Rubinisphaera italica: one gene and its partner. The main gene of each other region encodes a partner of the protein of the gene in region 2 in a complex. Links are inferred from orthologs where the notes say so. Each region holds a gene or a part of one and is shown on either strand. Other genes may lie near its edges.

Region 1 (7,644 bases), 2.2 Mb from region 2 along the record:
GCCAATATTTTTCTGACGAAACTTAACTAGCCGGGTGCCTGTCAACTCCCTGCGATTCTCTCCCAGTACTTCGACTTCACCATCGGTCGGATCGAGCAAACCGGCGATGATCGAAATTAATGTCGTTTTGCCACAACCACTCGGGCCAACCAGAAGCGTCATTTCTCCATAACCGATCTCAACATCCACTCCACGAAGTGCACGCACAATCGTCTCACCAGCTCGAAACTCTTTCGTAAGGTTTCGACAACGAACCGCTGCATTATTCATCGCGGCGGGCTTGGGATGCTCTTTAGCGAAATCAATCGTCATGGTCACTCCAGCAAATTTCTTGCGTTCAGAATCATGATTATACCTGCTACTTGAATACAACTGCTGGCTCAAGTACGAGCACTTTATGAATACTTAAAAGACTCGCCACGAGTACAATCAAGCTGACGGCTCCCGCTGTGATCAGCATCACTTGCCAGGGGACGTACATACCTCTCAGATCGGCTTGTCCAGAAGCACCAGTAATTTCAAAGAAGGCGCACGCCATCGCAATTCCAATTGAATAACCGATTGTCCCAACAATTAATGCCTGCAATAAAATCATTCGCAGCAATCGAATATTTGTGACTCCCATCGCTTTGAGAGTGCCAAACTGTTTCAGATTTTCGATCGTAAACAGATAGAATGTTTGTCCTGCGATTGCCGCTCCCACAATAAAACCCAGCATCACTGTGATCCCAAAATTGATTGGAATTCCCGTATTTTTGATGTAGTAACTGATATTGAACCAGAAAAAATCGTCTGACTGGATCGCCTGCAATCCTGTCTGATCTGTGATTGCCTGGCAAAGTTTCTTCTTATTTACATCAGGCTCAGCTTTCACGAGGACGAACGACATAATATTCCGCTCCCGTGGAGCGTACTGCGTTGCCTGAGAGTACCTGCTGAAGATGACCGGAAATGTCTGAAAGGGGGCACTTACTTTGCAGATGCCAACAATCACTGCACGATGATCGTTAATTTCCATCGTTCGCCCGAGCTCCACAGGCTCGTTTGGATAAGTTAGAGAATAACCAGCCTCATCTATAATGATGGCATCAGGACGCGAAAGATCGGCTATTGATCCCTGTATCATCTCTTTAGGAGCACCAATCATCGTCGAATCATCGATCCCAATCAGAATCGCCTGACGAAAATCGCCATCATTCTGCTTCATACGGACCAGTCCCTTATACATTTTGACGGCCCAGTCCACTCCTGCGACACCACGCACTTGATACAGTCGATTCAGCGACATCGGCTGGATCTCATCGACATTCTGCCCATATTTATCCAACACCCAGATATCCGGTTCCGTCACATCGAGGATGATGTGTGATGTTCTGCGCATCAGTCCTACAAAAATTGAAGACTGCTGAGCGATCAATAAAGAACCAAACGCCACTCCAAACACGATTCCCAGATATTTCGTGCGGTCACCGGTCAGCATCCGCCAGGCCAGCCATCTCATAATGAAGTCTCCTGGCTGACTGAAAGCGATTGAATCCCTTGCATACTGAATTCACAGATATGTTGTGCCAGATAGCTCACATCGAACAGAGATTCGAATTCGTCATCGCCGATCAGCAGTTTCCCGATGGGCCGATGAAATCGATAGAGTAGACACTGGCCAACGATACTGAATGCCAGCAGATGTTTCTTCGAGAGAGTTAATGTTGACGGAACCATTTCCTCAATGATGTTCATTAAGATCGAAAACTTAGGTCCGATATAACTTTGCACCAACTCAGTGCAAGCCAAAGTTGGCCGTGCCATCTCACGCATCATCAGTTCCACATGCCACGTCGGAGACTCCCGATCCAGCATGTCGGCCATCATATGCTCGATGAAGTAATAAAGTTTCCTCTCGGCTGGCAATTCTGCTGGAATGAGAAGCGGTTCGTCCTCTTCCCCTTCACAATGCGCTCGTTTAACTGCTTCAATATAGAGTTTCTGCTTATCGCCAAAGTGGTAATTGATAGCAGCCAAATTCACGTCGGCCGTCTTACAAATTTCACGAACCGTCGCCTGCTCAAAGCCTTTTTCCGCAAAGACCTCGCCAGCTGCATCAATAATTCGAGTTTTTGTGATTTCAGACATCGAGATTCATACATATGTTTCAAACGGCTGTTTGAATCAATAATAGATGTTCAGCACTGAAATACAAACGGGAATCTGAAAAATTAACAATTCAGTCATTCAGGGGTGGCTGGGGGCAGACCGAATCGCAGCCACAGATTCGTAATTAACAATCAGCAAAAAAAAGTTCACTTTTTCTTCGGCCCCCGCATCGGCGTTCCTTTTCGACCAGTCTTCTTCCGGCGATTCCCTTTTCCTTTAGCAAAACCAGGTGTGTTCGCATCGCCTGCAGGAACCTGCTCACCGATTCGCCCTTTGAGCTGCTCAACTCGATCTCTCAACTCAGCTGCCCGCTCGAAGTCAAGTTCCTCGGCTGCTTTGAGCATTTCCGCTTCCAGCTCGTTGAGATACTCACGTGTCACAAACTCCGTTTCCGATTTGATCCCGCCAACCTGTTGCACGAACTGCCGGGCTTCGAGTTCTTCTTCTATTCCTCGCTTGATCGCCTTACGGACAGTTTCCGGAGTAATGCCGTGCTTCTTGTTGTACTCCATCTGAATTTCACGACGTCGATTCGTTTCGCCCATCGCCAATTGCATGCTTTCGGTCACAGAATCGGCATACAGAATGACTTCAGCGTTCACATTTCGAGCAGACCGGCCAATTGTTTGAATCAGACTGGTTTCACTTCGCAGGAATCCCTCCTTGTCGGCATCCAAAATTGCCACCAGCGAGACCTCCGGTAAATCGAGACCTTCCCGCAACAGGTTCACACCGATAACGGCATCGTGCATACCCTCACGAAGTTCTCGTAAAATTTCGACACGTTCAATCGTATCAAGCTCCGAATGCAGCCAGGCGCATTTGATGCCTTCCTGCTGCAGATATCCGGTCAAATCTTCCGCCAGCCGTTTTGTGAGCGTCGTGACAAGCGTTCGCTCATTGCGAGCAGTACGTTCTTTAATCTGCTCCAATAAATGAGGCACCTGTCTGCGAGCAGGTAGCACATGCACAACCGGATCAATCAAACCTGTCGGACGAATAATCTGTTCAACGATCTCTCCTTCCGATTGTTCCAGTTCCCAGTCAGCTGGAGTCGCAGAAACGAATACGATTTGATTCCGTCTCGCATTCCATTCATCAAACATCAGCGGACGATTATCGAGTGCCATCGGCAGACGAAATCCATGATCGACGAGTGATGTTTTCCGAGATCGATCACCCGCATACATCGCACGAATTTGCGGAATCGTCACATGCGATTCATCAATGAACATCAGAAAGTCATCGGGGAAGAAATCGTATAATGTATAAGGCGGCTGACCTGCTTTTCGGCCAGCCATCGCACGCGAATAGTTTTCAATGCCGGGACAAAATCCGGTTTCGCGCAGCAACTCGATATCGTAACGAGTCCGGGCACTCAGACGCTGCATTTCCAGTAACTTACCTTCACGACGAAATTCTTCCAGCCGAGTATTTAACTCGTCTTCAATTTCCACCAAGGCTTGATCAATCCGGCTTTGCGGCAGCACGAAGTGACGGGCAGGGTAGATGTAAATGTCGTTATGAATCTTATGCACATCGCCGGAAACAGGATCGATGATCGAAAGCGATTCAATTTCATCGCCCCACAGTTCGATTCGATAAGCAAACTCTTCATATGCCGGCCACAGCTCTATCACATCTCCCCGCACCCGAAACTTCCCTCGTGCCCGCTGAAAATCGTTGCGGTCGTAATGGATATCTATCAGTTTGAGCAGCAGTTCATCACGATCGACTTCCTGACCAATTCGCAATGGAATCATCATGTCCAAATAATCTTTGGGCGATCCCAAACCGTAAATACAACTCACGCTGGCAACGACAATCACATCCCGCCGACTGACCAACGCACTGGTTGCAAGCAATCGCAGACGATCGATTTCGTCGTTGATCGACGAATCTTTTTCAATATAAATATCCCGCTGTGGAATATACGCTTCCGGCTGATAGTAGTCGTAATAGCTGACGAAATACGTGACCGCATTATTTGGAAAGAACTCGCGGAATTCCCCATACAGCTGAGCCGCCAGCGTTTTGTTGTGTGAGAGAACTAGTGTTGGGCGATTCATTTCCGCAATCACATTCGCCATCGTGAACGTCTTACCGGAGCCAGTTACCCCCAGCAAAACCTGATCACGTTTATCTTCTCGCAGCCCTCGCAGCAATGATTCAATCGCCTGAGGCTGATCCCCAGCAGGAGCAAAATCACTGACAAGCTGAAAACCAGACATCGCTTCACTTTCAAAAGTTTTTGTTCGATAAATCGAAGTCTGTAGTCCGTAGGTTAGGTTCGCAAAATACGAAACCCAATACCTCGACACTCAAGTCTTCCCATTGATTTTTCATTAATTGTTGGGTTACGCTTCGTTAACCCAACCTACTTCTGGGTGGCACGTCCCAGAACTAAGTGACAGGCATGGTGAGGTATGAGATTACATCCAGCACAAATAAGGAGGTCCGTTTCCGAATTGTCTCAATTGAGTTCCGGAACTATCAGTTCCACATTTACCAGTTCCCGATCACGGCGAACAGTCATGCGGAGGGCATCTCCTTTGCGGAGTTCCTGGAGTTGGGCATAAAACTCCCGGCACGATTGAATGAGTTCATCATTGATCAGCACAATCAGATCATCCTGCTGCAATCCAATCGCTTCTGCAGTCGAGCCCGGCATCACAAAATCGATATAGGCAGGAGTGCGAGGAACGACATCGGGCACGAGACGAAACCCTAATCCTGACGTATCTACCGGTCTGATGACAGGCGGCAATTCAATGCTGTCATCTGTTATCACTTCACCACGCACGAGTTTCTCAATCGTTTCACGCACATCAGACAAGGGAATCGCGTAATTGATCCAAAGATTTGAGCGACTGTCTTTCAATTCCTTACCGATAATCCCCAGTAACTTCCCGTCCTGCGTCGTTAAAGCTCCTCCAGCTGCTCCCGGATTATTCATCACTGCATCGACAATAAAAACAACCCCTTTATAAGGAATATCAAACCGTCCACGACGGGCTGTCAGTGGAGTCAGCATGGCGATGACGCCGTGGATCACCGAAACCGGTTCATCACCCGCTGCGACATTAAACATATTGCTGAAACCGAGCACGGGAGTTCCTGGTCCACTGCGGCTGACTTCCGTGAGGTCAAAATACGGAGCATTAATCACTTCCACTTTCAACACCGCCAAACCGGCTTCACCTGCTCCTGAAATAAATTGAGCTGGTAAGCGGCGACCATTGTCGAGGACGGCAATAATCTGATCCGTATCGAGTAAATGATTCCAGACCGTCAGAATATGTCCATCCGGGGAAATCAAGAAGCCAGTCCCATAGTTGGCCAGATTTTTTAGGCCACCCGCCCCATACAATTTGACAGTCTTAGGCAAGACTTCCTGCAGGACTTCGCTTTGTGAAGCCACGGCTTGATTAGACTGTCCAATTGAAAATGCCAGGAGGACTGTCGCTGTAATGATGCAGGACGGTATTTGTCGGAGTTGGATTGTTAAAATTGGAGTTGCCATTCAATTGTATTCGATAATTTTATTACAGTTTTGGATCATCAACCGCTTCGGTCTTCATTTCATTGACTTGCAAAATGATCTCCGGCTGACCGGCAACGACAATCTTCAATTCCTGAGGAACTGCGTACGGCCCCCCCGTTTTCCAACCTGGAATGCGAACTCCGCATTCCGGGCGATCTTCTGAAAACTTAGTATCCCAGCCAACCAGTTGCTTTGCCGTCCGATCAAAATACCAGCGAATCTGTCGATCTTCATGCAATGTCGAAAGCACATCGACTTTCGCACCCACACCATCGAGAGGTTCGCTGCCAATATAGAGAATTTCTGAAAAGTTCTCAGGTCCGCTAATCAATAGTTGCTGCAATTCCCGCAGCGACATCAACATTCCTGAAGAATAAGGACCAGCCGTGAACGTTTCTGGACGCCCCGAATCCAACAGAAAAACCTGACCTTCCGCAGGGACTTCGAACAGACTGGCAAAATCTGCGAGGACTAGTCGGTATGCCCCTCCGTCTTTCACGTTGCCACTCAAGGTCCATTTCTGACTCGACTGACCATAATTTCCCAGACTTTTCAATGTCGCCAGCAACTCTTCCTGCTTGATTCGATTGAAATAATAATTCGCGAATCCGATTCTGCTTTCGAATAAATGAGCATATTCCTCTGGGATCTCCGGTGCTTTCTGATGCGGGAGCATTGGTATCGGGGGAACATTCTTCGGCTTTTCTTCAGGCTCTTCGGCTGGTGCAGGGGCTGAGGCGAATTCGATCAACTCTCCGATGGAATGCAATGCTTCCAAGCGAGGATAGATCTCATAACGTTCTCCATCACGACGATATACCAGAGGAATCTTCCAGCCTTTAGGATAAATCCCCAGCACATTTTTGAATTGATTCACGCTCCCAATCGGCCGACCACCGAAGGAAACGATCTCGTCGCCCGCTCGCAATCCATGAAAGAAGGCACTGCAGGTTGGTAAAACAGTAGCAACAATCACATTCGAAAATTCATCGGTGCGGACCGTTGCTCCCAAAGTCGCGTGATCGACCACGCGTCCACTTTGAAGATGATCACTGAAGTTTTTGATCTGATTAATCGAAATCGCATAGCCAGCTCCGGCATTCACACGACCTCGCTTTTCAACGGAAATTCTCCCGTTAATGCCAATCACTTCTCCCTGTTCATTAAACAGCGGTCCACCAGAATTTCCTGGATTAATCGACGTATCGACCTGAATGCAATCGGTATATTCCAGAAACGTACCTGCTGGATACTGATAACGCTGCACGCCACTCACCATACCGAATGTTAATGTGGGCACAAAATCATCAGCCAGTAGAAATGGATTTCCCATCGCAAAAGCCCAGTCGCCAACTTTGACGGTATCGCTGTCTCCAAGTGGAGCGAAAGGAAAATCGTCGCGTCCCAGTAGTCGAATAATGGCGACATCACCCGTTGGATCGATCCCGATCAGCACGGCATCGTAAACAATACCGTCACTCAACCCACACTTCAAAAAGGGACCTGCTCCCTCCACAACGTGGAAGTTTGTCAGTGTCAGGCCATCGGGTGATATGAGAACGCCGGATCCACCCCCACGTCCATCGGGAGGAAAGATCGCAACAACAGCCGGAGTCACCTTATCGATAACTGCGATTCGCTCCTGCTCTGCGTCCAGAACGTCTTTGGGCAATTCAATTTGAGCAAAAACGTTCTGAGAAAAACTCACAGCACAGAGCACTGCGCAGCAAAACATAACAGCTCTCACTGGACGAAAGCTGTTTTGAGTCTGATTTGAGTCAGGCAAACTATTTAATGAGTCGTGCATCTGCAATATCCAAGTGATCGCCAATATCGAGTCCTTTTCCAAAGTCGACAGTTATCTTTAAAAAACGTTTTCCAGTCAGCGATAAATCGAGCGGAATCGCGGAGTCCCGAGCCGAAATGTTCTGCGTGAAAAGCACTTCATC
Region 2 (7,675 bases):
CTCTTCATTACAATTGCCTGCGGAGCCTGCAGCGGTTTTCATTGTCTGGTCAGCAGCGGCACAACCAGTAAACAGATCGCCTGCGAAACCGACGCCCAAACCGTCGGCTACGGCGGGATGCTGCTCGAAGGAGCGCTGGCTGTGCTCGTCATCCTCTGCTGTACCGCTGGACTTGGGATGGGAGTGACGACCGCGACCGGAGAACATTTGACACAACTGGCTGCCTGGAATTCGCGATACAATCCCGAACTCGGCTGGGCTGGTTTTAGTCTGGCTGCCAAAGTCGGAGCCTTTGTCGATGGCGGAGCCAACTTCCTCTCTGCGATTGGAATTCCGATCGCGATGGGCATTGGAATTGTTGCTGTCCTCGTCGCCTGTTTTGCCGCAACAACACTCGATACCGCAACTCGTCTGCAACGCTACGTCATCCAGGAACTCGGCACCACACTCAACATCAAACCGCTGAACAATATGTATGTTGCTACGGGAGTCGCGGTCTTCTTCGGATTCACTGTCGCAATGCTTCCCGGACCGAGTGGAGCTTACGGCACCGGCGGGTTGATTCTCTGGCCACTCTTCGGAGCGACCAATCAATTACTGGCAGGTCTCGCATTGATGGTCACCTTTTTCTATCTCTGGCGTCGGGGCAAGAAAGTCGCCTTCGTCGCCATCCCAATGTGCCTCATGTTATTGATGCCCGCCTGGGCAATGCTCTGGCAAATGTTCAACCCGGCCAGCGGCTGGCTCTGGTCCGATCTCCCTCTCGAAAAATATGTTCTGTTCGGCTTCGGCGTCGTCGTGATGATCATGCAAGTCTGGATGATCATCGAAGGCCTCATCGTCTGGAAAAAATCCCAAGGCATCCTCGAAGAACAATTGCCACCATTACCAGAACGCAGCCCAGGCAAACTGGCCTCGGCGAATGGGTAGACATTGGAAGGTAGAGGGGTTGGGATCGAAAGATGTGAGTCCTCGGCAACACTTTTGTTACCTGTCATTATCTGACGAGAAAGTACCAAATGCCACAGCAAACAAGCGGCTTTCGTTTCTCTTCGAAAACTCTGCCATTGTTTATTATTTTCGTTTTTTGTGCGATCTCAATCTGCATTAGAAGTCTCGCGATTAATCAGAGTACGCTTAATCAATTATACGCACAGGAAGATACACTCACGCGAGATATGGTTATTGAAATTGCAGGACTACCTCAATCTCGCAACGGTGATCAGGAGTTTTGCTACAATGTTTGGAATGGATTTGTTTTTTTCAGTGATATGTTTTGTATTGAATTTGATGATGCTGGAAATGTGACGTGGATGTCTTTTTAATTACTGAGTTGCGGGCAATGCTTGTATCGCGAAGCAGGGCAAGCATGAATGAAAGTGGTTTCTACTGAGTCTCTGATGTTCCATTTAAACCGGATAGCCCCGAAAGAATCTTTCGGGGCGGTGCAGCAAGAACCGGATCTCCAACCCTGCGTCTAACTCTTCAACAAACTCGCCGCCGCCTGATCCAGAAACAGCGTCGTATCACCATGCGTTTGCAAAATGGAAGCGGGCACTTCCGGAGTCACTTTTCCCTCGACAGAATTCTTAACCGCTTCCGCTTTCCGCTCATCCGGCACGCTGCAGATGATCGTGTTCGTTTTCAAGATCTGATTGACGGACATGCTCAATGCCTGAGTTGGCACATCGTCCATCGTCGGGAACCAGCCTTCGCCATGTTGCTGACGACGGCAAGCTTCATCGAGATCGACAACCAGATACGGCTGCTCGGTTTCAAAATCAGCCGGGGGATCGTTGAACGCCAAGTGACCATTTTCACCGATCCCGACAAACGCAACATCAATTGGAGCTTCGGTCAGCAACTTGCCGACCCGCTCACATTCCTGCTGCGGATCCGTTTCTCCATCCAGATAATGAAATGCCTTAAGCGAAACCTGATCGACAAATCGCTCTTTCAGATAACCTCGAAAGGAAGCCGGGTGAGTCATTGGTAGTCCGAGATATTCATCGAGATGAAAGCCGGTGACCTTCGACCAGTCGATGTCGGGTTGTTTCACCAGGGCGCCGAGCACCGTAAATTGTGAGGCTCCCGTTGCGACAATAATCCGGGCTTCACCCCGTTCGGCCAGAGCCTGGCGAATTTTCTCAGCTCCTGCTTCCGCGGCGGCCTGTCCCATTTCCTGTTCTGTTGCAAAAATCTCTAACTTCATGGTTGTCTACTTTATCTATTAGTTTCTTTGGCGTTGTAAGTTGGGCCAGGGGAACGCGTAACCCAACACTTTTGTGGAGTTCTCTATATATTCCATTTCGTCAGTTAGTGCCTGACATACATTGGGTGGCACGTCCCAGAACGAAGTGAAGGGCGTGGCGAATCCACATCCCACGCCCTTCGCTTCACTCAGGGACGTGCCACCCTGCATTCTCATCGATTTCCAATCCGTTGTAACGGGCACTTACTCACAATAAAAGTCTCACTCCGATCCTCTTCTTCGAACTCTACCGTGACCGTCCTGCGATGTCCGAATCCGCCTGCTGCCGTGACTGTTCCTAATCCGTACCGCGGATGCCGAACTGATGAGCCGATTGGAAAATTGAACGGCAGTGAAGCAGCCGAGTTGTTCCCGGCCAGTAACGCAGCTGCGGTTGTCAATTGAGGTTTGTCTGGTCGGTTCAAAGCTGCCCGAATCGCTTTAACATCTTCGTCGGAAAGATCGCTAGAGGCAAGTGAAGTCGGTCGATAAGCGGTCTCCGGAAAATCGCTTGTGAGCGTGGTTCCATCGGTTTGCACAAGATCGATTTCTGACAGGAAGTCGCTCGGAATCGTCGGCATCGAGCGTCCGTGCAAATCTCGATAACTGCTCGCCGTCAAATACAGCCGCTCTTCGGCTCGAGTCATGCCTACAAATAATAACCGACGCTCTTCCTCGTACTCCCTTGGATTTCCTTCTCGCAACGATCGCTCATGCGGCAACAGGTTCTGCTCGACACCAATAATATAGACAACAGGAAACTCCAGTCCCTTTGCCGCGTGAAGTGTCATCAGAGTCACTTTGCCCTTTTCGGAATCTCCTTCGAGAGCATCCAGGTCCGATACCAGACTGGTCGTTTCCAGGAATCCTTCGAGCGATGTATCGGCATCGAAAATCGTATCGTGATTTCTAGCAGCCGAGATCAGTTCTTCAACGTTGGCCAGTCGCTGCATATCCTGTTCATTCTGACTCGAAGACCAGGGCCGGGTGTATCCCGTTTTTTCGACGACATCCTCAATCAGTTGAGCCACTGAACCGGAATCGGCGAGAGAGAAATTTTCCATCATTCGGGCGAAGGCCTTGAGAGAAGCCGCCGCCCGTTTCGGCATCTTTGGAACCTCGTCGGCCTGAAGTGCCGCTTCGATATATGTGAGCCCTTTGTCCTCCGCGTAGTTCATTAAGCGGGACTGACTCGTCTTGCCGATGCCACGCAGCGGAACATTCACCACACGAACGAAGGCAGCTCGATTTTGCGGATTGTTAACCAAATCGAGATAGGCGAGCAGATCTCGAACTTCTGCCCGTTGATAAAACGCGACTCCAGCCGCGACCTGATAAGGCACATGATGCCGTCCGAGTGCCAGTTCGAGTTGCCGCGAAATGGAATTCACTCGATAGAAAATTGCAAAGTCCAACCAGTCCCGTTCTCCCGATTCCACCGTATGGCGAATGTGCCGGGCGATGCTGTCGGCTTCGACAGGACTGTCTGGAAAGTGCAACAACTCGACCGGTTCCCCTTCGGCATTTTCGGTCGTGAGTTCCTTGGCTTTGCGAAGTCGGTTGTGTGAGATCAAACTGTCTGCCGCCGCCAGGATCAGTTTCGAACTGCGAAAGTTCTGCTCCAGCTTGATGATTTTTGTGTCCTGATAATCCTGTTCGAATTTCAGAATGTTGTCGATCTTCGCGCCGCGCCAACCATAAATCGATTGGTCAGGATCCCCAGTGACGGAGAGGTTCCGTGAGTTCTGAGACAGTGCCCGTACGATCCGATACTGAGCTTCGTTCGTATCCTGATATTCATCGACGAGCACATACTGATAGCGATCATCGTACTGCGAACGGATTTCATCGTGCTCTTCAAACAGATGCACGACGTGTAATAAGAGGTCATCGAAGTCGACGGCATTCGAGCTGAGCAAATACTTCTGATACGCCGGATACACCTTGGCGACGACTGCGGTGAAATGATCGGCGACTGAATCCTCGAATTGCCCGACGAACATTGGAGCGGTGATCATGTCGTTTTTGGCATTGCTGATCATCGCCAGAATCTTGCCTGGTGGATAGTGGGCGGCATCGTAATCGAGTTCGCTGAGAACCTGCCGGATTGCCTGCTTCTGATCGGCGGTGTCGAGGATCGTAAAGTTCGGCTGCAAACCAACCACCCCGGCTCGCTGCCGGAGAACATGCGCGCAAAATCGGTGGAAGGTACTGACCCACAGATTCTGACTGTTCGTCAGCGTCTTGAGTCGCTCGGACATCTCGGCGGCCGCTTTGTTCGTAAACGTGATCGCCAGAATATTCCAGGGCTTGACTCCCTTTTCAATCAGCCGGGCAACCCGATGCGTGACGACCCGAGTCTTCCCCGATCCGGGGCCCGCCAGAACCAGCATCGGCCCACTGAAATGTTCGACCGCTTCAATTTGAACCGGCGTCAATTGCTGATGGAGAATGGGGACATCCATGTGAGAATCTGTGCTTCCGTGAGCGTGGGCAAAATATCAAAACGAGATTCCGCCATCCTACCCGCTCCGCCTTCCGAAAACAAATCCCGCAGAGATTTCTGCCAGACAGCAAGATCGCAAATTGGTAACCCAGATAGCTCTGCGATCTGGGAGGACGAAGTCCGCAAGAGGTCTTCAACCTGGTGGTGAATTTCCAGCTGAATGCTTACTTCGGGTGGCTGGGGTCGAAGCGGATCGTAGCCCCCAGAAAAGTGCACCGTGTCAATCACTGCTGGGCAAGCCGGCAGTGGCACACTTCAAACTACATATTAAGATAAAACAGTATGCTACGAACTCACCTCTTCCAACTCCTTCTCTTCCTCCATTTCCTCCTCGGCAGCCACATCATCAGCCGCCGTCGTGCCGACATCTTTAGTCAGCTCTTCGAGACGTTCCTGCTGCTTACGGATTTTCGGGAAGTGATCCAGCGGATTGAAATTCGGATCGTTCGCTTTTTTAAACACCTCATCAAATGCTGAAGTGATCGCACTGAAACAGGCCATGAAAATGGCTAGCCCGGCGATCATAAACACCATCACAATCACACGGCCAGCAATCGAATTGGGAGAGAGATCGCCATATCCGACCGTCGTCCCAGTCACTTCCAGGAACCAGGCGATATTGAACAGGTCACGAAACTCTTCCTGCTCGGGGCCTTCAATTTCATACAGTGCGAACATCGTCAGCAGTAAGACCATGATAGCAGTCAGCATCAACGGGCGGAGGTTGAAGTAGGCGCGATAAAAACCGAGAGCCATCACCTGCAGGCCGCGATTGTAGCGGAAGAACTTCAGCATTCTCAAAACACGTAACGTCCGAATCAATTTCAAATGCTGATTGATGCCCGGCACGAAGCCGATCCAGAAGGGGAGGATCGCCGCCAGATCGATCAGGCCGAAGGTCGTGAGCGGATAAAATCCTCGACCCGAATTCCGAATCCAGCGGAGAACATATTCGAGCGTGAGAATCAAAGCGACACCACGTTCTGACCAGAGGAAGAACGGATGACTCTGAAGACTGTTCGATTCCGGATAAAAATGACACTCCAACGCCAGCATGAACACACTGTAACAGACGAGAGGCTGAACGATCTTATCCAGAAAATCGATAGCCGGCTTGAGTGATTCACGGCGGAATTTATTCATGGTTTCCCTCAATGGGCTGCATGAGTATGGGGAAGGGCAGAAAACAGAATCGGCAACCACCCACAAAAAAACCCGGGCCTGACGGCTCCGGGTTCATTAACCTCAGATTGGATATTGTAGGAAATTTGACTCTCTTCACCACCCCGATATTTTAAGGGGCAAGTCGAAGCTGGTTTCCAACTGGTCGGTTTTGTATCCAGGAATGTTCTAGAACTCACCCATGACGTTTCCATCATTTCGTTGGCCGAGATTTCTCCAAGTGGCCAGATTGATATTCTCGCTGGCAAATCGAACCGAACCATCGCTCAGCAAAATCTGCACGCCACCTTTGTGTTGGCTTCTGGCGGCCATATTCACATACACCGCAAAACGTTCGCAATCTGCTGAACGAGCATTTGGAGTTCGAGTGGTCGTAAACGGCCAGGTCGAAGTATAACCGTACATCCAGGAATAGCCGCGATTGTTATTGTTCGTCCCTGCGTTTCCATCGCAGTTATTTGCGTCACCAGCTGAAAGGGCTTTGATTTCAGAGCCTACCAGACATTCAGAGACCGCCATGGTATTCGACAAACCATCGGTAATGTCGCGAAATTTACAGTGGCTATTCGTAGCAAATACACCCTCTTCATTACCGTTATTCAGTACTGCCCGTGCCCATGTGCCATTTCCAACGATATAACTACCATGGCCCTGGGCTGCACTGGCGGTCGAACCACCGTCTCCATAAAGGCGATAGGAGTCACCAATACAAGCAACATAACTAGTGGGAGCGAATCCAGAAACCGCATTCGATTTCGGATCGCTTGGACATCGGTAACCAGGAATCACTTCAGCCCGAACATTGTTAGGGTCCCAACCAGTAACTTTATCTCGAATAAAATCCATCCGATCATACAGCGCCGATTGTTCCATCTGAGGAAGAATCCGAGCCATCCAGGTTGACTGGTTTGATGCAGACGGACCACCTGCACCACGGTCTCGGAACAGGCATCCGATTGGCAGGCAGCCATTGATGTCGTGGTAATTATGCAGTGCCAATCCGAGCTGCTTGAGATTGTTTTTGCAGGACGACCGGCGTGCTGCTTCGCGCGCCTGTTGGACAGCAGGGAGCAACAATGCCACCAGGATGGCAATGATTGCGATGACAACGAGCAACTCGATCAGCGTAAACGCCAACCGTTGCGATCTGTGATTTTTCAGCATGGATCTACCTCATAAAAATTAAGGAACAAGTTCATAATTGACTTCGTCAGTATCAGATGTAATTTCAGTCTGCAGCTCAGAATCGGTATTGTATTTCGCGGGAATATATTGTTCGGATTCGGGCTCCATTTCGCCCATCATATTTTTGATTTGCTTGCCGGTATCGCGAGTCGCCGTGATTTCAACGCGACAGGTCGCCAACGGAATCCCCCGATTATCCAGCGGGTCGGACGATGTGTCGTACTTCCCATCCTTGATGGTCAGTTTGACCGGAGCACCTTCATCCCCTTGCTGAGGGATAAACTGGATGAAGCCCGATTGAACCGGTTCACCGGAAAATGTCACTTGACCTTCCACACTGGCGCGAGAAGGTCCATCTCCACCACCCCCGCACCCTGAAAGAGAAATGCTTATTAATATCAGAAGAGAAAGAGACTTGGACATTGAAAGAGGATTCCTGCATTATCAACTTGAGAAGTGTTTCTCAGTTAAAAGTGGTTTGTGAAGGCTAAAGGAGTTTGTTCTTACCGTGTACTGCGAGGCAATTTGAGCGAAGACCAATGGTAGGTTGA

What was found.
Region 1: the proteins of Pan54_RS00155 (region 2) and uvrB are in contact, whole or in part, in a crystal structure (PDB 7EGT), measured with the Thermus thermophilus proteins. The link is inferred for Rubinisphaera italica from one-to-one orthologs. Residues at the interface, in WP_096412145.1 of Thermus thermophilus: His654, Arg656, Phe657, Gln666, Asp668, Glu669, Lys680, Arg681, Leu682, Ser683, Lys685, Tyr686, Ala687; in WP_096411307.1 of Thermus thermophilus: Glu23, Leu25, Arg26, Asp27, Gly28, Glu29, Arg30, Phe31, Arg55, Glu326, Asp327, Phe328, Glu379, Ser382, Gln383, His398, Gly400, Arg401.

What each region holds. Positions count from the first base shown.
Region 1 is NZ_SJPG01000001.1:2,191,676-2,199,319, forward strand. The notes cover bases 1,841-4,813. They hold uvrB (excinuclease ABC subunit UvrB), read right to left. Parts: upstream 4,383-4,813; coding sequence 2,298-4,382; downstream 1,841-2,297. Other genes in these bases: Pan54_RS08330 (CerR family C-terminal domain-containing protein), read right to left, coding at 1,841-2,130; Pan54_RS08340 (S1C family serine protease), read right to left, coding at 4,625-4,813. Also shown: Pan54_RS08320 (ABC transporter ATP-binding protein), read right to left, coding at 1-312; Pan54_RS08325 (ABC transporter permease), read right to left, coding at 359-1,501; more of Pan54_RS08330, read right to left, coding at 1,498-1,840; more of Pan54_RS08340, read right to left, coding at 4,814-5,674; Pan54_RS08345 (S1C family serine protease), read right to left, coding at 5,697-7,403; Pan54_RS08350 (NPCBM/NEW2 domain-containing protein), read right to left, coding at 7,483-7,644. UniProt on the Escherichia coli protein: The UvrABC repair system catalyzes the recognition and processing of DNA lesions. A damage recognition complex composed of 2 UvrA and 2 UvrB subunits scans DNA for abnormalities.
Region 2 is NZ_SJPG01000001.1:29,548-37,222, reverse strand. The notes cover bases 2,071-5,074. They hold Pan54_RS00155 (ATP-dependent helicase), read right to left. Parts: upstream 4,717-5,074; coding sequence 2,425-4,716; downstream 2,071-2,424. Other genes in these bases: Pan54_RS00150 (ion transporter), read right to left, coding at 5,043-5,074; Pan54_RS00160 (glucosamine-6-phosphate deaminase), read right to left, coding at 2,071-2,212. Also shown: Pan54_RS00165 (carbon starvation CstA family protein), read left to right, coding at 1-930; more of Pan54_RS00160, read right to left, coding at 1,478-2,070; more of Pan54_RS00150, read right to left, coding at 5,075-5,900; Pan54_RS00145 (DUF1559 domain-containing protein), read right to left, coding at 6,108-7,103; Pan54_RS00140 (hypothetical protein), read right to left, coding at 7,122-7,547. UniProt on the Escherichia coli protein: A helicase with DNA-dependent ATPase activity. Unwinds DNA duplexes with 3'-5' polarity. Translocates on single-stranded DNA with 3'-5' polarity. Initiates unwinding more efficiently from a nicked substrate than double-stranded DNA.